Regions from separate parts of the Streptomyces sp. NPDC028308 genome, predicted to be linked through region 3. Evidence: predicted binding sites of a transcription regulator. Region 3 holds the regulator's gene; each other region holds the start of a gene.
What was found. Region 3 encodes HrcA, which represses chaperone genes, less so after heat shock. Its sites were predicted from a motif close to TTNGCACTCNGNNNNNCNGAGTGCNAA; they were not measured.
Positions count from the first base shown of each region.

Region 1 (7,124 bases), on a different contig from region 3:
CCGGCACCATGCGACCAGTACGACAAAATGACGGAAATCGCACGGAGCGGACGCTGTTTTGTGGTGCGGCGCTGCGCGGTGCGGCAACCGCCGGGAGGGCGCTGCGCGGGGTCCGGGGCGGTCTCCTCGTGCTCACCGCCGCCGTGCTCGCCGCCGGGTGCGCGGACGCGGGCTCCGGCGTGCGCCCGGCCTCCGGGCAGCAGCCACTGAACGCCCCGCCCGCCCGCGCGCTGGACGCGTACGCCTCGAAACTGCGCGCCGCGCACGCCGCGCGGGTCGCCGCCGCCAAGCGCTGGGGGCTCACCCGGACACCGCTGACCGCGCCGCCGGCGCCGGAGAAGAAGCCGGTGATCGGCACCCGCAAGGGCTTCGAGGTCGACGGCCAGGACGAGCTGCCGCCCGTCTTCACCACCGTCCCCACCAAGGACAAGGTCGTCTTCCTCACCATCGACGACGGAGCCGAGAAGGACCCCGCGTTCCTGAGGATGACGAGCGAGCTGAAGATCCCGTACACCGCCTTCCTCAGCCACTACCTGGCGAAGGAGGACTACGGCTACTTCAGGAGGATGCAGGCCGGGGGCGTCGGCCTGAACAACCACACGCTCCACCACCCGTATCTGCCGAACCTGTCGTACAAGCAGCAGAAACGGGAGATCTGCGGGATGCAGGACACCATGGAGAAGCAGTTCGGCAAGCGCCCGACGCTCTTCCGGCCGCCCTACGGCAACTACAACGAGGACACCCTGCGCGCCGCCCGCTCCTGCGGGATCAAGGCCGCCCCGCTGTGGAACGAGGAGGTCTTCCCCGACCACTGGGACTACCGCGAGTGGGACCGGTCCCTGCACCCCGGCGACATCGTGCTCACCCACTTCCGGGGCCGCGAGGACTGGAAGGGCACCATGCCCGACATGCTCCGCCGCTTCCTGAAGAAGGTCACGCACGAGGGGTACGCCGTGGCGCGGCTGGAGGACTACCTGTGAGGAGCGCGATCCGCCCGGCGGCCCGTCCCGCGCGATCGGAGCACCGGCGGTGACCGGGCGGACGCGCACCCTGCTCGGCACGCTCCTGGCCTGCGCCCTGCTGACCGGCGCCACCGGCTGCGCCCAGTCCGTCGACCCGATCGAGCGGCTCGGCAAGAAGGCGGCGCAGCGCGTGCGCCCGCACGGACAGCAGGGGCCGCCCGCCGGCGTCCACCGCCGCCAGGGGCAGCCGGCGGCCCCGCTCGACCCCGGCCCGCTGCCGCCCGGCGGGACCGGCGACCCGGCGCTGCCGCCGGTCGTCGACCGCGTCGCCACCCGCGACAAGGTGGTCTTCCTGACCTATGACGACAGTGCCGAGCGCGATCCGCGGTTCGCCGCCATGGTCCGCGAGCTCCGGCTGCCGGTCAGCATGTTCCTCACCGACCGGGTCGTCGGGCCGGGGTACGGGCAGTTCGCCCGGCTGCGGGCGGTCGGCGTGAGCGTGCAGAACCACACGCTCGACCACACCTCCCTGCGCGGCCTGCCGTACGCGGGCCAGCGCGCCGAGATCTGCGGCCAGCAGGACAAGCTCAAGGAGCGCTTCGGCGTCCGGCCCCGCCTGCTCCGCCCGCCGTACGGCACCTACGACGCCACCACCCTGCGCGCCGCCGCCGACTGCGGGATCTCGGCCGTCGTCCTCGGCCGCGAGCCCGGCCCCGGCCGCCTGCGCCCCGGCGACATCCTCCTCGGCACCGACGAGCCCGACCTCGCCGCGACGACCACCCGCCTGCTGCGGCGCATCCGGGCCCAGGGCCTCACCCCGGCCCGACTGGAGGACTACCTGTAGGGGCTCCGGGGGGTCACCCGCGGGGTGGGAATCCCACGCCGCGCCGCCGCCCGTTTGGCACTCCGCTTGACCGAGTGCTAATCGCGGTCATAGTCTCTGGTCTGGCACTCCCCCCTGGAGAGTGCCAATAGCGACGGGCAGGTCCGGCACCCGCGACGACGGATCCACCTGGTCGCCACCTCAGACAGTTAACCCCGTGAGATCTCCGAAGGGGGAGGTCGGATCGTGACGACCACCAGCTCCAAGGTTGCCATCAAGCCGCTCGAGGACCGCATTGTGGTCCAGCCGCTCGACGCCGAGCAGACCACCGCCTCTGGCCTGGTCATCCCGGACACCGCCAAGGAGAAGCCCCAGGAGGGCGTCGTCCTGGCCGTGGGCCCGGGCCGCTTCGAGAACGGCGAGCGCCTGCCGCTCGACGTGAAGACCGGCGACATCGTGCTGTACAGCAAGTACGGCGGCACCGAGGTGAAGTACAGCGGCGAGGAGTACCTCGTCCTCTCGGCTCGCGACGTGCTCGCGATCATCGAGAAGTAGTTCATCCCAGTTTTGCAGTGAGCTGCGCCCCTGGCCCCCGCGACCTAATCAGCCGGGCGCTGGGGGCGCAGTTCGTTTCTCCCAAGTTTTCCGAGAGGGCTGAATCGCTCCATGGCGAAGATCCTGAAGTTCGACGAGGACGCCCGTCGCGCCCTTGAGCGCGGCGTCAACAAGCTTGCCGACACGGTGAAGGTGACGATCGGCCCCAAGGGCCGCAACGTCGTCATCGACAAGAAGTTCGGCGCCCCCACCATCACCAACGACGGCGTGACCATCGCCCGTGAGGTCGAGGTCGAGGACCCGTACGAGAACCTCGGCGCCCAGCTGGTGAAGGAGGTGGCGACCAAGACCAACGACATCGCGGGTGACGGTACGACCACCGCCACCGTGCTGGCCCAGGCGCTCGTACGCGAGGGCCTGAAGAACGTCGCCGCCGGCGCGTCCCCCGCCCTGCTCAAGAAGGGCATCGACGCCGCCGTCAAGGCCGTGTCCGAGGAGCTCCTCGCGACCGCCCGCCCGATCGACGAGAAGTCCGACATCGCCGCCGTCGCCGGTCTGTCCGCCCAGGACAGCCAGGTCGGCGAGCTCATCGCCGAGGCGATGGACAAGGTCGGCAAGGACGGTGTCATCACCGTCGAGGAGTCCAACACCTTCGGTCTGGAGCTGGACTTCACCGAGGGCATGGCCTTCGACAAGGGCTACCTGTCGCCGTACATGGTGTCCGACCAGGAGCGTATGGAGGCCGTCCTCGACGACCCGTACATCCTGATCCACCAGGGCAAGATCTCCTCGATCCAGGACCTGCTGCCGCTGCTGGAGAAGGTCATCCAGACCAACTCCTCGAAGCCGCTGCTGATCATCGCCGAGGACGTCGAGGGCGAGGCCCTGTCGACCCTGGTCGTGAACAAGATCCGCGGCACGTTCAACGCCGTCGCGGTCAAGGCCCCCGGCTTCGGCGACCGCCGCAAGGCGATGCTCGGCGACATGGCCACCCTCACCGGTGCCACCGTCATCGCCGAGGAGGTCGGCCTCAAGCTCGACCAGGTCGGCCTGGACGTGCTCGGCACCGCCCGCCGCGTGACCGTCACCAAGGACGACACCACCATCGTCGACGGTGGCGGCAACTCCGAGGACGTCGTCGGCCGGGTCAACCAGATCAAGGCCGAGATCGAGGCCACGGACTCCGACTGGGACCGCGAGAAGCTCCAGGAGCGCCTCGCGAAGCTGGCCGGCGGCGTGTGCGTGATCAAGGTCGGCGCCGCCACCGAGGTGGAGCTGAAGGAGAAGAAGCACCGTCTGGAGGACGCCATCTCCGCGACCCGCGCCGCGGTCGAGGAGGGCATCGTCTCCGGTGGTGGCTCCGCGCTCGTCCACGCCGTGAAGGTCCTGGAGGGCAACCTCGGCAAGACCGGCGACGAGGCCACGGGTGTCGCGGTCGTCCGCCGCGCCGCCGTCGAGCCGCTGCGCTGGATCGCCGAGAACGCCGGCCTGGAGGGCTACGTCATCACCTCCAAGGTCGCCGAGCTCGACAAGGGCCAGGGCTTCAACGCCGCGACCGGCGAGTACGGCGACCTGGTCAAGGCCGGCGTCATCGACCCGGTCAAGGTCACCCGCTCCGCCCTGGAGAACGCGGCGTCCATCGCCTCCCTGCTCCTCACGACCGAGACCCTGGTCGTCGAGAAGCCGGCCGAGGACGAGGGCGACGCGGGCCACGGTCACGGTCACGGCCACTCCCACTGAGGCCATTAGCGCACCGAGGCGGCTCTCCTCCCCCGCGGGGGAGGAGCGGCACACCTTCCGGAAGCCTCCCTCTCCCCGTCCGGGGCGAGGGAGGCTTCCTCCGTTCCGGCGGGCGGCCGGTCCGGGCTCATGACCAGGCGATCTCGCCGTGCCGCGAGACGAAGCGTCCGGTGCCGGCGCCGGGCCCTTCGGTGGCGAGGGCCACGATCGCGTCCGTGCCCTCGGTGACGGTCTGCGGGCCGCTGTGCCCGTTGAGGTCGGTCGCCGTGTAGCCGGGGTCGGCGGCGTTGACACGGACGCCCTCGAGCGCCTTGGCGTACTGGGTGGTCAGCATCGTCAGCGCCGCCTTCGAGGACGTGTACAGCGGCGCGACGACACGCGACTCCGGCCGGGCCGGGTCGTGGGTGAGGGCGAGGGAGCCCATACCGCTGCTGACGTTGACGATCACGGGGTCGTAGGAACGGCGCAGCAGCGGCAGGAACGCGGTGGTGGTGCGGACGACGCCGACCACGTTGACGTCGAGGACGGCGAGCGCCTCGGCGGCGGTGAGGTCACCGGGGTCGCCGAGCGGGCCGTGCACACCGGCGTTGTTGATCAGGACGTCGATCCGGCCCTCGTGCCGGGCGACGTCCGCCGCGGCGGCGGCCACGGACGCGTCGTCGGTCACGTCGATCAGCACGTGGCGCGCGCCGACCGCCGCGGCGGCCTTCTCGCCCTCTTCGCGGTCGCGGGCCCCGACCAGCACGGTGTGCCCGTGCTCGGCCAGGCGGCGGGCGGTCTCGCGGCCGAGACCCTTGTTGGCTCCGGTGATGAAAGTGATGGTCATACGTCCGACCATGGCCCCGGTCCGGAAGTCGTTCCAGGGACGGTCCGACACAGGGAAGAGCAGTACCACCCTCGCCGCCGCCCGTACGGCCGGTGATGCGGGAGCATGGGGATCATGGCGACGATCCCCGGAACCGGACTGGGCGCGATGATCCGCACCTGGCGGGACCGGCTGCCCCCGTCGGCCGCCGGACTGCCGGTGGCGGTCGGACGCCGCGCCGCCGGACTGCGGCGCGAGGAACTGGCCGACCTGGCGGGGGTGTCGGTCGACTACGTCGTACGTCTGGAGCAGGGGCGGGCCACGACCCCCTCGGCGTCGGTGGTGGCGTCCCTGGCCCGTGCGCTTCAGCTGTCCACCGCCGAGCGCGACCACCTGTACCGGCTGGCCCGGCTGGTCCCGCCGGCGGACGGCGCGATCTCCGACCACGTCCCGCCTGGCGTGCGGCGGGTGCTGGCCCGCCTCGGGGACGTCGCCGTCGCCGTCTTCGCGGCGGACTGGCAGCTCGTGTGGTGGAACAAGGGATGGGCCGCCCTGCTCGGCGACCCCTCGGCCACGCCGCCCCGGCTGCGCAACTTCGCCCGCGACAGGTTCCCGGTGGACGGCGGCCCCGCCCGCCTCGCGCAGTGGCCGGTCACCGAGACCGACCGCGCCGCCACCGACGCGGCCGTCGTCTCCGACCTGCGCCGCGCCGCGGGCCGCTTCCCGCGGGACGCCCGCCTGGCCGCGCTGGTCCGCGAGCTGGACGCGGGCAACGCGAGGTTCGCCGAGCTGTGGGCGACCGGGCGGGTGGCGGCCCACCGCGAGGACCACAAGACGATCGAGCACCCCTCGGTGGGACCGGTCACCGTGGACTGCGACGTGCTGTCCGACGGCGACTCCGAGCTGAAGATCGTCGTCATGACCGCCGCGCCCGGCGAGGACGAGACCAGGCTCCGCCTCGCCGCCGTCGCGGGCCCGCCGGCCACCGCCGACCGACAGCACCAGGAGACGCCGACGTCCGAACTGCCTGGTGCCAGGCCCTAGTTCTCGAAGCCGTCGAGGGCGCCGAGCTGCGACATGAAGCCCAGCCGGTCGTACTGCCACCAGCCCTCGGTGATCTTCCCGTCCTCCTGGCAGCGGAAGACGGTCACCCCCGTCATGGAGACCTTCCGGCCGGTCGCCGGGATACCCATGAAGTCGCCCTTGTGCGTGCCGTCCCAGGTCCACCGCGTGCAGACGCGGTCCCCCTCGGTGATCTGGTCCTCGACGGTGAACCGGAAGTCGAACCCGGCGCGCCACATCCTCAGGTCGCGCCGCATCCCGTCGAGGCCGATGGTGTCCTGCTCGTTGCCGGGATCGTGGTCGTGGTAGTTCTCCGCGACCAGGTCGTTCAGCGGGGACAGCTCGCCCTCGGCGGCCGCCGTCTCGAAGAACCGGCGGATGTTCGCCGCGAACAGCCGTTCGTCCCGGACCACGTCCAGGTCGGTGAACGTCGGCATCCCGTCACAGAGCGCCACCATCTCCTCGAAGATCGCGTCGGTCTCGGGCAGCTTCGAGTTCCGCATCGCCTCCTCGTACGACGGGAACTCCACGATCTCCACGAAGTGGTCGCCGTCGGAGCGGTCCCGGCCGACGACGCTGTGCGTCGCGGTCCGCTTGCCCCTGGTCTTCTCGACCCACTTGTCCATCAGCAGGTTCATCTCGTCGAACCGGCTGGTCCTGCAGTCGATGAGCTGTACGAATGTCATGGCGCCGCCTCCGGCCCCCTGGGTCCGGTCGAACACTTCCCATCGTCCCACCGGAAGGACGGCACCACCCGCTCCGCGGTACGCGCTCCGCACCGGCCCGCCGGGCGGGTCGGCGCGCGTACGCCCCTACTGGGGCCCGTACTTGCGTCCCGTCCGCGACGTGACCCCGCCCAGCAGGGCGCGCGGCGTCAGCTTCACCACGCCCATCAGCGCCTTGTACCGCGGGTCCGGGACGGACACGGTCTTCCCCCGGGCCAGATCCGCCAGCGCCGACGCGACCAGCTTGTCCGCGTCGAGCCACATCCAGCCGGGGATGTTGTCCGTGCCCATCCCGGCCCGCTGGTGGAACTCGGTGCGCACGAAGCCGGGGCACAGGGCCATCAGCCGTACGCCGCTGCCCGCCAGGTCCTTCGCCGCGCCCTGGGTGAACTGGACGACCCACGCCTTCGAGGCCCCGTAGGTCCCGCGCGGTACGAAGGCGGCGACCGAGG
Region 1 covers NZ_JBVHTO010000009.1:277,828-284,951, forward strand. Annotated here, with positions in the region: gene ACZ4VA_RS22350 (polysaccharide deacetylase family protein) at 9-980, shown strand; gene ACZ4VA_RS22355 (polysaccharide deacetylase family protein) at 1,030-1,806, shown strand; gene groES (co-chaperone GroES) at 2,032-2,340, shown strand; gene groL (chaperonin GroEL) at 2,452-4,080, shown strand; gene ACZ4VA_RS22370 (SDR family NAD(P)-dependent oxidoreductase) at 4,208-4,906, opposite strand; gene ACZ4VA_RS22375 (helix-turn-helix domain-containing protein) at 5,021-5,929, shown strand; gene ACZ4VA_RS22380 (ester cyclase) at 5,926-6,633, opposite strand; gene ACZ4VA_RS22385 (SDR family NAD(P)-dependent oxidoreductase) at 6,760-7,124, opposite strand, start outside.
Region 1: a site for HrcA is predicted at 1,861-1,887, ahead of groES (co-chaperone GroES). Genes of this name have one in related genera too.

Region 2 (7,124 bases), on a different contig from region 3:
GAGCCGACGGAGATGGCGGGCTTGCCGGTGAGCTTCTTCGTCCAGCCGGCGAGGTTCAGGTCGGACCCGTCGAACTCGGGCACCCAGTAGCGGCGCGTGGAGGCGTGGAAGGCGTCCACGCCGGCCGCGGCGAGCGGGGCGAGGATGGCCTCCAGCTCCTCCGGGGTCTCGGCGAGGCGGGCGTCGTAGTCCTGCTGCTTCCACTGCGAGTAGCGGAACAGGACGGGGAACTCGGGCGAGACGGCGTCCCGGACCGCGGCGACGATCTCCGCTGCGAACTTCGCACGGGCCACCGGGTCGCCGCCGTACGCGTCGGTGCGCCGGTTGGTGCCGGACCACAGGAACTGGTCGAGCAGGTAGCCATGGGCGCCGTGCAGCTCGACGCCGTCGAAGCCGATGCGCTCGGCGTCCGCGGCTGCCTTGGCGAACGCCTCGATGACGTCGTCGATGTCCTGCTGGGTCATGGCCTTGCCCTTGGGCTCGGCGCCGGCGGTGTGGATGCCGGAGGGGCCGACCGCGGGGGCGTCGGCGAAGGGCGGCTCGCCCGCCCGGCGGACCATGCCGATGTGCCACAGCTGCGGCACGATCGTGCCGCCGGCCGCGTGCACGGCGTCGGCGACCTTCGTCCACCCCGCGAGCTGCTCCTCGCCGTGGAAGCGCGGCACGCTGTCGCTCTGGCCGGCGGACTCGTGGCCGACGTAGGTGCCCTCGGTGACGATGAGGCCCACGCCCGCGGCGGCGCGCCGCGCGTAGTAGCCGACCACGTCCTCACCGGGTACACCGCCCGGCGAGAACTGCCGGGTCATCGGTGCCATCACGATCCGGTTCGGGACGGTCAGGCCGTTCAGGGACACGGGTCGGGAAAGGATCTCGGCTGCGCGGGACGCGGCGTCGGCTGTCACGTGAGGGCTCCTCGGGGCGGGGAAGACGGACATTCCGGTGGGTATGTGCACGTGCATTGACCCACCCTCTCGACAACGGTCCCCGGCGCCGCGGCATTCCGTGTCCTCGCCGTGCCGCGGTGTGATCCCGGCCACGTGGGCGGGGGCTCCCGCCCCGGAAACGCCCGAGGGCGGCACCCCCGGGAAGGGGTGCCGCCCTCGGAAAGGACGAGCCTGATCCGGAAGGATCAGAAGTCCATGTCACCGCCCGGCATGCCGCCCGGGGCGCCGCCGGCGGCGGCCTTCTCGGGCTTGTCGGCGATGACGGCCTCGGTGGTGAGGAACAGCGCGGCGATGGACGCGGCGTTCTGCAGGGCAGAGCGCGTGACCTTCGCCGGGTCGATGATGCCCTCGGCGATCATGTCCACGTACTCACCGGTCGCGGCGTTGAGACCGTGGCCGACGGGCAGGTTGCGGACCTTCTCGACGATGACGCCACCCTCGAGACCGCCGTTGACGGCGATCTGCTTGAGCGGGGCCTCCAGGGCGAGCTTCACGGCGTTGGCGCCGGTCGCCTCGTCACCCGTCAGTTCCAGCTTCTCGAAGACCGAGGAGGCCTGGAGCAGGGCCACGCCACCACCGGCGACGATGCCCTCCTCGACGGCCGCCTTCGCGTTGCGAACGGCGTCCTCGATGCGGTGCTTGCGCTCCTTGAGCTCGACCTCCGTGGCGGCACCGGCCTTGATGACGGCCACGCCGCCGGCCAGCTTCGCCAGACGCTCCTGGAGCTTCTCGCGGTCGTAGTCCGAGTCGGAGTTCTCGATCTCGGCGCGGATCTGGTTGACCCGGCCGGCGACCTGGTCGGCGGAGCCGGCGCCGTCGACGATCGTGGTCTCGTCCTTGGTGATGACGACCTTGCGGGCGCGGCCGAGCAGGTCGATGCCCGCGTTCTCCAGCTTGAGGCCGACCTCCTCGGAGATGACCTCGCCGCCCGTGAGGATGGCGATGTCGCCGAGCATGGCCTTGCGGCGGTCACCGAAGCCCGGGGCCTTGACGGCGACGGACTTGAAGGTGCCACGGATCTTGTTGACGACCAGGGTCGACAGGGCCTCGCCCTCGACGTCCTCGGCGATGATCAGCAGCGGCTTGCCGGACTGCATGACCTTCTCGAGGAGCGGCAGCAGGTCCTTGACGTTGCTGATCTTCGAGTTGGCGATCAGGATGTACGGGTCGTCGAGGACGGCCTCCATACGCTCCATGTCGGTGGCGAAGTACGCCGAGATGTAGCCCTTGTCGAAGCGCATACCCTCGGTGAGCTCCAGCTCCAGACCGAAGGTCTGGGACTCCTCGACGGTGATGACGCCTTCCTTGCCGACCTTGTCCATCGCCTCGGCGATGAGCTCGCCGATCTGGGTGTCGGCGGCGGAGATGGAGGCCGTCGAAGCGATCTGCTCCTTGGTCTCGACATCCTTCGCCTGCTCCAGCAGGGCACCGGAGACGGCCTCGACGGCCTTCTCGATACCGCGCTTGAGAGCCATCGGGTTGGCGCCGGCGGCGACGTTGCGAAGGCCCTCGCGGACCAGCGCCTGGGCCAGGACGGTCGCGGTCGTCGTGCCGTCACCGGCTACGTCGTCCGTCTTCTTCGCGACTTCCTTGACCAGCTCGGCGCCGATCTTCTCGTACGGGTCCTCGAGCTCGATCTCCTTGGCGATGGAAACACCATCGTTGGTGATCGTGGGGGCGCCCCACTTCTTCTCGAGGACGACGTTGCGACCCTTGGGACCAAGGGTGACCTTGACGGCGTCGGCGAGCTGGTTCATCCCGCGCTCGAGACCGCGCCGTGCCTCCTCGTCGAACGCGATGATCTTGGCCATGTGAAGTGGTCCTCCCGGACTGGGGTGGATTGCTCCGGACCGCGCTGGCGCCCGCGACGGACGGCCTGCCTGCCTCGTGGTTCCTTGCCCCACATGGCCTGCGGGCCTCACCGACCCGGTCCTTCGTTGTCACTCTCACCTTCAGAGTGCTAACGCCAATGATTAGCACTCGACCCCCGAGAGTGCAAGGTGCTCCTCCCCAGCGAGCCCTATCGAGGGGGCGCGCGGAGCGCGTCGCGGCTGCCCTGCGAGCGCCTGCGCGGCCCCGAGCCACCCCCTCCGCGTCCGGAGCGGCGGGGACCCCGGCCGCTCCCGGGAACGCCCGAGGGGCCCGTACCCCTGATGGGATACGGGCCCCTCGACGTGAGTGAGTGCGTGCGTCGGTGGCCGATCGCGCCGAGATCAGACGGCGAGTTTGACCATGTCCGCCTGCGGACCCTTCTGGCCCTGCGAGATCTCGAACTCCACTCGCTGACCCTCTTCAAGGGTGCGGTAGCCGTCCATCTGAATCGCGCTGTAATGCACGAAGACGTCCGCACCACCGTCGACCGCGATGAAGCCGTACCCCTTCTCCGCGTTGAACCACTTGACGGTGCCCTGAGCCATGCCTAACTCCCCTATTACTGGCCCTTGCACAGATCCACACTTCGCGGATCCGGGTCAGACCTCACCCCCCAACGGTTGGGGGTGTGCGCCGGAACGCGTCGACCGCGGCTGAATGTATCTGTCCAACTGCCGTCTGCAACAGGTCAATCGGACGAGAATTCCGGGCATCGGCGATCGGCCGTATGTGGAGAATTCACACATATTCAGGGCAAGTCGGGCCCCGTAAATGCCGTAAAAGGCTCAAAAATGCCGGGTACATTGGCTGCTTCTTATCGGGCACCGGGTCGGTGTTCATATGCACCCGGCATGGAAAGCGAAGCGGCTTCCCCAACTGTACCGCGCTCAACCATGCAGAATTGCCCCCTCCGTTTCTCTCACGGAGAGGGCAATCCGGTTGAACGGTGCGTCGTCAGCAGCCGCCGGCCACGGCCGGGATGATCGAGACGCCGGCGCCGTCGGGCGTCGCCGTCTCCAGGCCCTGCTCGAAACGCACGTCGTCGTCGTTCACGTACACGTTCACGAAGCGGCGCAGCTTGCCCTGGTCGTCCAGGACGCGCGCGGCGATGCCCGTGTGGTTCTTCTCCAGGTCCGAGATGACCTCGGCGAGGGTCGCGCCCTCCGCCGGGACCTCGGCCTTGCCGCCCGTGTAGGTGCGCAGGATCGTGGGGATGCGAACGTTGACGCTCATGATGCGAGGCCAGCCTCTCGGAAGGAGTCCAGGTTCGGGCGGATGGTCGCGGTCAGACCGGTCCCGGCCACCGCGTCGAGGGTCTTGAGGCCGTCACCGGTGTTGAGGACGACCGTGGTCAGCGCCGGGTCCAGGGCGCCGCTCTCGATCAGCTTCTTCGTGACGCCCACGGTCACCCCGCCCGCCGTCTCGGCGAAGATGCCCTCGGTGCGCGCCAGCAGCTTGATCGCGTCGACGATCTGGCCGTCGTCGACATCCTCCACCGCGCCGCCCGTCCGGCGCGCGATGTCGAGGACGTACGGCCCGTCGGCCGGGTTGCCGATGGCGAGCGACTTGGCGATCGTGTCCGGCTTCTGCGGCCGCACGACGTCGTGCCCCGCCTTGTAGGCCACCGACACCGGCGAGCAGCCCTCGGCCTGGGCGCCGAAGATCTTGTACGGCCTGTCCTCGACCAGCCCGAGCCTGATCAGCTCCTGGAGGCCCTTGTCGATCTTCGTGAGCTGCGAGCCGGACGCGATCGGCACGACGAGCTGGTCCGGCAGCCGCCAGCCGAGCTGCTCGCAGATCTCGTACGCGAGGGTCTTCGAGCCCTCCGCGTAGTACGGCCGCAGGTTGACGTTGACGAAGCCCCAGCCCTCGCCGGCCGGGTCGCCGATGAGCTCGGAGCAGAAGCGGTTGACGTCGTCGTAGTTGCCCTCGATGCCGACGAGCTCGCCGCCGTAGACCGCGGCCATGACGATCTTGCCCTGCTCCAGGTCGTGCGGGATGAACACGCAGGAGCGGAAGCCGGCCCGGGCGGCGGCGGCACCGACGGCGCCGGCCAGGTTCCCGGTGGAGGAGCAGGAGAGCGTGGTGAAGCCGAAGGCGCGGGCGGCCTCCAGGGCCTGCGCGACGACGCGGTCCTTGAAGGAGTGCGTCGGGTTGCCGGAGTCGTCCTTGACGAACAGCTTGCCGGCCTCGACACCAAGCTCGCGGGCGAGGTTGTCGGCCTGCACGAGCTTGGTCCAGCCCGGGTTGATGTTCGGCTTGTCGGCGACGTCGGCCGGGACGGGCAGCAGGGGCGCGTAGCGCCAGATGTTCGCGGGTCCCGCCTCGATGCGCTTGCGGAGGTCCTCGGTGTCGTAGTCCGAGAAGTCGTAGGCGATCTCCAGCGGGCCGAAACACTCCTCGCAGGCGAAGACCGGGCCGAGCGGCACGCGGTGTCCGCACTCGCGGCAGGAGAGGGCGGCGGCGGGGCCGAGATCGACGGAGTCCGCGGCGGAGGGGGAGTTCGTGGTGCTTGCAACTGTCTGCGCAGCCATGGAGGCGAGGCCCTTTCTCCTCATCTTCCTCACGGCGCACTTCGCCGTGAGACGGATTTGGCACCTTCCCTAGCCGGGAGCCTCGCGACGCTGATCGGCGATGATCAGGACGAGACCGGCTGGAGGGTTGCCGGGGCTTCAACGGGCCGTATCCCTCTGCCCCTCTGGATGAGCGGTGTTCAGTTGTTGATCTGCGCGCGGTTCCCGGATCAGGACATGCGATGGTCATCCGCGTTGTTCAAGACTGTAACCGACGGCCAGGACAGTTGAGATAGTCGTCCGAACCGCGAGATGGATCACACCCCGGGTGGGCGTGTGAGCAGACAGTGAGGAGCCGCAGACCGTGCTGGAAGAAGTCGAGCGCTGGCTGAGCACCCGCTCCTGGTCCGTCACCGATCGTCCGCTGCACCGGCTGATGGCCGCGAAACGCGCCGCGGGCTCGACGGTCAGCGTCGTGCTGCCCGCGCTGAACGAGGAAGAGACCGTCGGCGAGATCGTCGCCGTCATCCGCCACGACCTCATGCGGCAGGTCCCGCTCGTCGACGAGATCGTCGTCGTCGACTCGGGCTCGACCGACCGCACCTCGGCGGTCGCCGCCGCGGCGGGCGCCCGGGTGGTGCACCGGGACGAGATACTGCCGCGCCTGCCGGCCGTCCCCGGCAAAGGCGAGGTCCTGTGGCGGTCACTGCTCGTGACGAGCGGGGACATCGTCTGCTTCGTCGACGCGGACCTGAAGGAGTTCTCGTCCGACTTCGTCACCGGGATCGTGGGCCCGCTGCTCACCGATCCGGGCGTCGATCTCGTCAAGGCCATGTACGACCGGCCGCTGACCGTGTCCGACGGGTCCGCCGCCGGCACGACCGCCGCGGGCCAGGGCGGCCGGGTCACGGAGCTGATGGCGCGCCCGCTGCTGAACATGCACTGGCCGCAGCTCGCGGGCTTCGTGCAGCCGCTGGGCGGTGAGTACGCGGCCCGCCGGTCCCTGCTGGAGCGGCTGCCGTTCCCCGTCGGGTACGGCGTCGAGCTCGGCATGCTGGTCGACGCGCTGCACCTGGTGGGCCTGGACGCGCTCGCGCAGGTCGACGTGGGGGTGCGCAGGCACCGCCACCAGGACGGGCAGGCGCTCGGCCGGATGGCGGCGGCGATCTACCGCACCGCGCAGCTCCGGCTGGCCCGCGGCCATCTGATCCGCCCGGCGCTCACCCAGTTCGAGCGGGGCGACGACGGCTTCGAGCCGCGCACCTACTCGGTGGACACCGAGGAGCGGCCCCCGATGACGGAGATCTCCGAGTACCGCTCACGCAGAGTGGCGTGAGACCGCTCCCGGAGTGACGGGCCGTGACGGGTTCCGGCGGTCGTATACGGCCGGTACCCGTCAGGTCCGTACGTTTGAGCGGTTCCGACCCGGGCTAAGTTGAGGCTTATGGCTTCCACGCACGGTGACCACCAGATCCTTGTCGCGTCCAACCGCGGACCGGTCTCCTACGAGGTACGCGAGGACGGCTCGCTCCACGCCCGGCGCGGCGGGGGCGGACTGGTCTCGGGGCTCTCGGCGATCGGACCGGACGCGGGCGCCCTGTGGGTGTGCGCGGCCCTCGGCGACGGGGACCGCGAGGCGGTGCGGCGCGGGGTCGGCGAGGACGGCGTGCGGATGCTCGACATCGACGCCGAGGTGCACGCGGACGCGTACAACGGCATCGCGAACTCGGTGCTCTGGTTCGTCCACCACATGCTGTACCAGACGCCCCTGGAGCCGGTCTTCGACGCGGAGTTC
Region 2 covers NZ_JBVHTO010000010.1:419,895-427,018, forward strand. Annotated here, with positions in the region: gene ACZ4VA_RS24920 (NADH:flavin oxidoreductase) at 1-902, opposite strand, end outside; gene groL (chaperonin GroEL) at 1,130-2,755, opposite strand; gene ACZ4VA_RS24930 (cold-shock protein) at 3,158-3,361, opposite strand; gene ACZ4VA_RS24935 (MoaD/ThiS family protein) at 3,771-4,049, opposite strand; gene thrC (threonine synthase) at 4,046-5,350, opposite strand; SAM riboswitch class I at 5,368-5,525, opposite strand; gene ACZ4VA_RS24945 (glucosyl-3-phosphoglycerate synthase) at 5,694-6,665, shown strand; gene ACZ4VA_RS24950 (alpha,alpha-trehalose-phosphate synthase (UDP-forming)) at 6,774-7,124, shown strand, end outside.
Region 2: a site for HrcA is predicted at 2,918-2,944, ahead of groL (chaperonin GroEL). Genes of this name have one in related genera too.

Region 3 (7,124 bases):
GCGGTCCTCCAGCGTCACCGTGCCCGCCTCGCAGCGGATCACCGCGCCGCAGAAACCGGTGCCGGGCTCCTCCACCACCAGACCGGGGTCGGCCGGGACCTCGGGCACGGGCTTGGGCTTCTTCCACGGCGGGGTCAGGTCCGGAGAGTACTGGCGCATTCGGATGACGATAGGAGAAGACGCGCGCCGAAGTGCCCGCCCGCGCCTACGACACGCCGAAGCGGGCGGCCAGCGCGTCCCGCTGGGCCCGGACGAACGCCGCGTCCACCGCCGCCCCGTGGCCCGGCACGTACACCGCGTCCTCGCCGCCGAGGTCCAGCAGCCGGTCCAGCGCCGCCGGCCAGTGGGACGGGACGGCGTCCGGACCGGCCTGCGGCTCGCCCGACTCCTCCACGAGGTCGCCGCAGAACACCACCTCCGGTCCGTCGGTGCCGGGCACGAGCACCACGAGGTCGTACGCCGTGTGCCCGGGGCCCACGTTCGCCAGCAGGACCTGCGTGCCGCCGCCGAGACCCAGCGTCCACTCGCCGGAGACGAGGTGGCGGGGCCGGACGAGCAGGTCCGCCGCCTCCGCCGCCGCCCGCGGGTCCAGGCCGTTGCTCACGGCGTCGGCGCGCAGTTCCTCGCGTCCGTGGGCGAGGGCGGTGTCCAGGCCCACCGCGCCGAACACCTCCACCCCGGAGAAGGCGGCGGCCCCGAGGACGTGGTCGAAGTGCGGATGCGTCAGTGCGAGGTGCGTCACACGCCGCTCCGGGCCCAGGAGCCGGCCCGCCTCGGCGCGCAGCCGTGCGCCCTCCGCGAGGCTCGACCCCGCGTCGATCATGAGGGCCGCCCCCTCGCCCACCACGAGCCCCGCGGTGCAGTCCCAGCCCGGGAGCCGGCACCGCCCGGCGTGCGGGGCGAGTTGCTCCCATCCCGCCTCTTCCCAAGTCACCGTCACACGGAGACGCTAGCGGCAAGGGGGTACGACGGCGCGACATGGCGGGACACGTCCGTACACCGTGGCGGGGCGTCACGGGCCCGCCCTTGCCGGGGCCGTACCTCACCGCCGTACACTGGCCCGGGGAACGCTGGCACTCGCACGCGCTGAGTGCCAGGACGAAGACCGCGACGACCAAGGTGCCGACAGCTGGAGGTGTGCGCGATGCTCAGTGAACGCAGGCTCGAGGTGCTGCGCGCCATCGTCCAGGACTACGTCGGGACGGAGGAGCCGGTCGGCTCCAAGGCGCTGACCGAGCGCCACCGGCTGGGCGTCTCCCCGGCCACCGTCCGCAACGACATGGCCGCCCTGGAGGACGAGGGGTACATCGCCCAGCCGCACACCAGTGCCGGGCGCATCCCCACCGACAAGGGCTACCGGCTCTTCGTGGACAAGCTCGCCGGCGTCAAGCCGATGACCGCGCCCGAGCGCCGCGCCATCCAGAACTTCCTCGACGGCGCCGTCGACCTCGACGACGTCGTGGGGCGCACGGTGCGGCTGCTCGCGCAGCTCACCCGGCAGGTCGCCGTCGTCCAGTACCCCTCGCTGACCCGCTCGACGGTGCGGCACGTGGAACTGCTCTCGCTGGCCCCGGCCCGCGTCATGCTGGTGCTCATCACGGACACCGGCCGGGTCGAGCAGCGCATGATCGACTGCCCCGCGCCCTTCGGCGAGACGTCCCTGGCGGATCTGCGGGCCCGGCTCAACAGCCGGATCGCGGGCCGCCGTTTCGCGGACGTGCCGCAATTGGTGCAGGATCTGCCGGAGGCCTTCGAGACGGAGGACCGCGGTACGGTCGCGACGGTGCTCTCCACTTTGCTGGAGACGCTCGTCGAGGAGAACGAGGAGCGGCTGATGATCGGCGGCACCGCCAATCTCACCCGCTTCGGACACGACTTCCCCCTCACGATCCGGCCGGTCCTCGAAGCCCTGGAGGAGCAGGTCGTGCTCCTCAAGCTGCTCGGCGAGTCGACGGATTCGGGCATGACCGTACGGATCGGTCACGAGAACGTCCACGAGGGGCTCAACTCCACGTCCGTGGTCTCGGTCGGCTACGGTTCGGGCGGCGAGGCAGTCGCAAAACTCGGCGTGGTCGGACCGACCCGCATGGATTACCCGGGAACGATGGGAGCGGTACGCGCAGTGGCACGGTACGTCGGACAGATCCTGGCGGAGTCGTAAGTGGCCACGGACTACTACGCCGTACTCGGCGTGCGCCGCGACGCGTCCCAGGACGAGATCAAGAAGGCGTTCCGGAGGCTCGCGCGCGAGCTGCACCCGGACGTCAATCCCGATCCGAAGACGCAGGAGCGCTTCAAGGAGATCAACGCCGCCTACGAGGTGTTGTCGGACCCGCAGAAGAAGCAGGTCTACGACCTCGGCGGTGACCCGCTCTCGCAGAGCGGCGGCGGGGGCGCGGGCGGCTTCGGCGCCGGCGGGTTCGGGAACTTCTCGGACATCATGGACGCGTTCTTCGGCACCGCGTCGCAGCGGGGCCCCCGGTCGCGCACGCGCCGCGGCCAGGACGCCATGATCCGACTGGAGATCGACCTCGACGAGGCGGCCTTCGGCACCACCAAGGACATCCAGGTCGACACGGCCGTGGTGTGCACCACCTGCAACGGCGAGGGCGCGGCCCCCGGGACCTCCGCGCAGACCTGTGACATGTGCCGCGGTCGCGGCGAGGTGTCCCAGGTCACGCGGTCCTTCCTGGGCCAGGTCATGACCTCCCGCCCCTGCCCCCAGTGCCAGGGCTTCGGCACGGTCGTGCCGACGCCGTGCCCGGAGTGCGCGGGCGACGGGCGCGTGCGCTCGCGCCGCACCCTCACGGTGAAGATCCCGGCCGGTGTCGACAACGGCACCCGGATCCAGCTCGCGGGCGAGGGCGAGGTCGGCCCCGGCGGCGGCCCCGCCGGTGACCTCTACGTCGAGATCCACGAGCTGCCGCACGCGCAGTTCCAGCGGCGCGGCGACGACCTGCACTGCACGGTCACCCTCCCCATGACCGCAGCCTCCCTCGGCACGAAGGTGCCCCTGGAGACCCTGGACGGGCTGGAGGAGGTCGACATCCGACCGGGCACCCAGTCCGGCCAGTCGATCCCGCTGCACGGCCGCGGCATCACGCACCTGCGGGGCGGCGGCCGGGGCGACCTCATCGTCCACGTCGAGGTCATGACCCCCTCCAAGCTGGACCCGGAGCAGGAGCGTCTGCTGCGCGAACTGGCCAAGCTGCGCGGCGAGGAGCGGCCCACCGGCCAGTTCCAGCCCGGCCAGCAGGGCCTGTTCTCCCGGCTGAAGGACGCCTTCAACGGACGCTGACGCCGGAGCGCGCGGGCCGCCCGGACCGGGCAGCCCGCGGTGCCCGCGCGGGCCGCCCGGAGAGGCACATTCCGGTGGCCTGTGCCAGGCGGACGGCCGGATTCGGACTTGTACGGAGGACGTGACAACATGCCGTCATGTCCTCCGCGCTGACCGATCTCCTTCGGTGTCCGATCGTGCAGGCCCCCATGGCGGGCGGTGTCTCCGTGCCGCAGCTGGCCGCCGCCGTCTCCGAGGCCGGCGGGCTCGGCTTCCTCGCTGCCGGGTACAAGACGGCCGACGGCATGTACCAGGAGATCAAGCAGCTGCGCGGCCTCACCGGCCGTCCCTTCGGCGTGAACCTCTTCATGCCGCAGCAGGAGCACACGGACCCGGCCGCCGTCGACGTCTACGCCCACCAGCTCGCCGGTGAGGCCGGCTGGTACGACACCGAGCTGGGCGATCCCGACAGCGGACGCGACGACGGCTACGACACCAAACTCGCGGTCCTGCTCGACAACCCCGTGCCCGCGGTCTCCTTCCACTTCGGCTGCCCCACCCCCGAGGTGCTCGCCTCCTTCGCCCGCGTCGGCACGCTGACCATGGTCACGGCGACCACGGCCGACGAGGCGCAGGCAGTGGAGCGGGCGGGCGCCGACGTGGTGATCGTGCAGGGCGTCGAGGCGGGCGGCCACCAGGGCACCCACCGGGACGACCCGGAGACGGACGGCGCCGGCATCGGGCTGCTGTCGCTGGTCGCCCAGGTCCGCGAGAGCGTCCGGCTGCCGATCGTCGCGGCCGGCGGCATCATGCGCGGCTCGCAGATCGCCGCGGTGCTCGCGGCCGGCGCTAGCGCGGCCCAGCTCGGCACCGCGTTCGTCGCCACCCCCGAGTCCGGCGCCGCCCCCGTGCACAAGGAGGCGCTGACCAACCCGCTGTTCGTCCGCACCGAGCTGACGCGGGCGTTCTCCGGCCGGCCCGCCCGCGGCCTCGTGAACCGCTTCATGCGCGAGCACGGCCCCTACGCCCCCGCCGCCTACCCCGAGGTCCACCACCTGACCTCGCCGCTGCGCAAGGCGGCGGCCAAGGCGGGGGACCCGCAGGGCATGGCGCTGTGGGCGGGCCAGGGCCACCGCATGGCCCGCGACCTGCCCGCCGGCCGGCTGGTCGAGGTGCTGGCCGCCGAACTCGACGCGGCTAAGACAGCGTTGTCGTCGTACCCGGCCGGAGGCACGGCCCGATGACCGCGCCGGTGTTCGTGGTCGAGGACCTCCGCGCGGACAGCGGCGGGCAGTACGTGCTCGACGGCGCCGAGGGACGGCACGCGGTCTCCGTGAAGCGGCTGCGGTCCGGCGAGGACGTCGTCCTCACCGACGGCGTGGGCCGGTGGGCCGAGTGCGTCGTGACCGGCACCGAGGGCAAGGACCGGCTGATCGTCCGGATGGACACGGTCGCCGAGGAACCGCCCGAGTCGCCGCGCATCACCGTCGTCCAGGCCCTCCCGAAGGGCGACCGGGGCGAACTCGCCGTCGAGACCATGACGGAGACCGGCGTCGACCGCGTCGTGCCCTGGGCCGCCTCCCGCTGCATCACCCAGTGGAAGGGCGACCGGGGCCTGAAGGCGCTCGCCAAGTGGCGGGCCACCGCCCGGGAGGCCGGCAAGCAGTCCCGCCGCGTGCGCTTCCCCGAGGTCACCGACGCCATGACCAGCCGCCAGGTCGCCGCACTTCTGGCCACCGCCGACCTCGCCGCCGTCCTGCACGAGGACCGCGCGTACGGCAGCGAACCCCTCGCCACCGCCCAACTCCCCGCCGACGGCGACATCGTGCTCGTCGTGGGCCCCGAAGGCGGCGTCTCGCCGGACGAGTTGGCGCTGTTCGCCGAGGCCGGGGCGAAGGCGTACCGGCTGGGGCGCAGCGTGCTGCGCACCTCCACCGCCGGAACCGCCGCGACGGCCCTGCTGCTGGGCCGCACCGGACGCTGGTCCTGACCCGTCGTTCCCGCAGGTCGCACCGGAACTCGCGGTTCCCGGGGGCGACTTCGCGCAGCCGCGCGGAAGCGGCCGGCACCGCGAAGTCGGCGGTCACACTGGCCGCATGCGGTCTACCGCCGGGCCCGGGACGGTGGCACGCTGCCCTCCATGGGGGTTTTGAGGCATTCAAGGCGGCGGACGGGTCGCGGGAGGCTGTACGCACTGGCCGCGCTGGGCGCGGTCGCCGTGTTCGGCGTGGCCGCGTGCGAACCGGGTGACGGGCTGAACTCCGCGTCGGTCGCGTACACGACGGACCAGGCGGGCACCAGGGAGCTGGAGCGGCGGGGCGTCGACGTGCAGTGGCTGAGCTGCAGCGCGAACTACGGCGACCGCGACAAGGTGTCCACGCCCGGGAAGTCGCAGTCGCCCACCGTACGGACCGTGGCGGACGTCGACTGCCAGGGCGAGACGAAGAACGGGCAGGACATCACCATCAACGGCGAGGTCACCCGCGAGGTCAACGGCAAGTGCGTACGCGGCGACCTCACCGCCAAGGTGGGCGGCAAGCGGCGCTTCCACCTCAGCGTGCTCGGCAACTGCGACGCCGCCGGCACCCCGCCCGTCTCCTACGATCCGCAGCGGCCCGGGGCGACCGTCACGGTCACCGAGACGCAGACCATCTGGTGCGAGAACTACCCGTCCTGCCGTCCCGTCGAGGGCAAGTGAGGCGCGGGCGCGGGGGCACCAAGTGATCCAAACCCCTGTCCGGGCGGCCGGGCGCTGCATAGGGTGACCGGGTGACACAGTCCGTACCCCCCGCATATCTCCGGTTCCCGCACCTGCACGGCGACCTCGTCGTCTTCACGGCCGAGGACGACGTCTGGGCCGCCCCGCTCGACGGCGCCGGCCGCGCCTGGCGGGTCAGCGCCGACAACGTCCCGGTGAACCATCCGCGCATCTCCCCGGACGGCACCACCGTCGCCTGGACCTCCACCCGCGACGGCGCCCCCGAGGTGCACGCCGCCCCCCTCGACGGCGGCCCCGCCAAGCGGCTGACCTACTGGGGGAGCGGGCGGACCCAGGTCCGCGGCTGGACCCCGGAAGGACGCGTCCTCGCCCTCAGCACGGTCGGCCAGGCCTCCTTGCGGCGCAGCTGGGCCCGTGCCGTCCCGCTCGACGGCGGCCCCGCGGACACCCTGCCGTACGGGCCCGTCGGCGACGTCGCCCACGGCGGCCCCGGCACCGTGCTGCTGTCCGCGCCCATGGGCCGCGAGGCCGCCTGGTGGAAGCGCTACCGCGGCGGCACGGCGGGCAAGCTGTGGATCGACCGCGAGGGCGAGGGCGAGTTCGTCCGGCTGCACGAGGACCTCGACGGGAACATCGAATACCCGATGTGGGTGGGCCAGCGCGTCGCGTTCCTCTCCGACCACGAGGGCGTCGGCGCCGTGTACTCCTCCCTCGCCGACGGTTCCGACCTGCGCCGGCACACGGGAGTCGACGCCTTCTACGCCCGCCACGCCGCCACCGACGGCACCCGGGTCGTCTACGCCTCCGCCGGTGAACTGTGGCTCCTCGACGACCTGGACGGCGCCGAACCGCGCCGGCTGGACGTCCGGCTCGGCGGCCAGCGCGTCGACCTCCAGCCCCATCCCGTCAGCGCCGCCCGCTGGTTCGGCGCGGGCGCGCCCGACCACACCGGCCGCGGCAGCGCGATCTCCGTGCGCGGCGCCGTCCACTGGGTCACCCACCGCGCGGGCCCGGCCCGCGCGCTCGCCGCCGAGCCCGGCGTACGCGCCCGGCTGCCCCGCACCTTCCGCGCCGACGGCGAGGAGTACGTGGTGTGGGTGACCGACGCCGAGGGCGACGACGCCCTGG
Region 3 covers NZ_JBVHTO010000001.1:570,861-577,984, forward strand. Annotated here, with positions in the region: gene ACZ4VA_RS02355 (DUF3097 domain-containing protein) at 1-159, opposite strand, end outside; gene ACZ4VA_RS02360 (MBL fold metallo-hydrolase) at 206-940, opposite strand; gene hrcA (heat-inducible transcriptional repressor HrcA) at 1,145-2,161, shown strand; gene dnaJ (molecular chaperone DnaJ) at 2,162-3,298, shown strand; gene ACZ4VA_RS02375 (nitronate monooxygenase) at 3,436-4,521, shown strand; gene ACZ4VA_RS02380 (16S rRNA (uracil(1498)-N(3))-methyltransferase) at 4,518-5,267, shown strand; gene ACZ4VA_RS02385 (hypothetical protein) at 5,418-5,975, shown strand; gene ACZ4VA_RS02390 (S41 family peptidase) at 6,047-7,124, shown strand, end outside.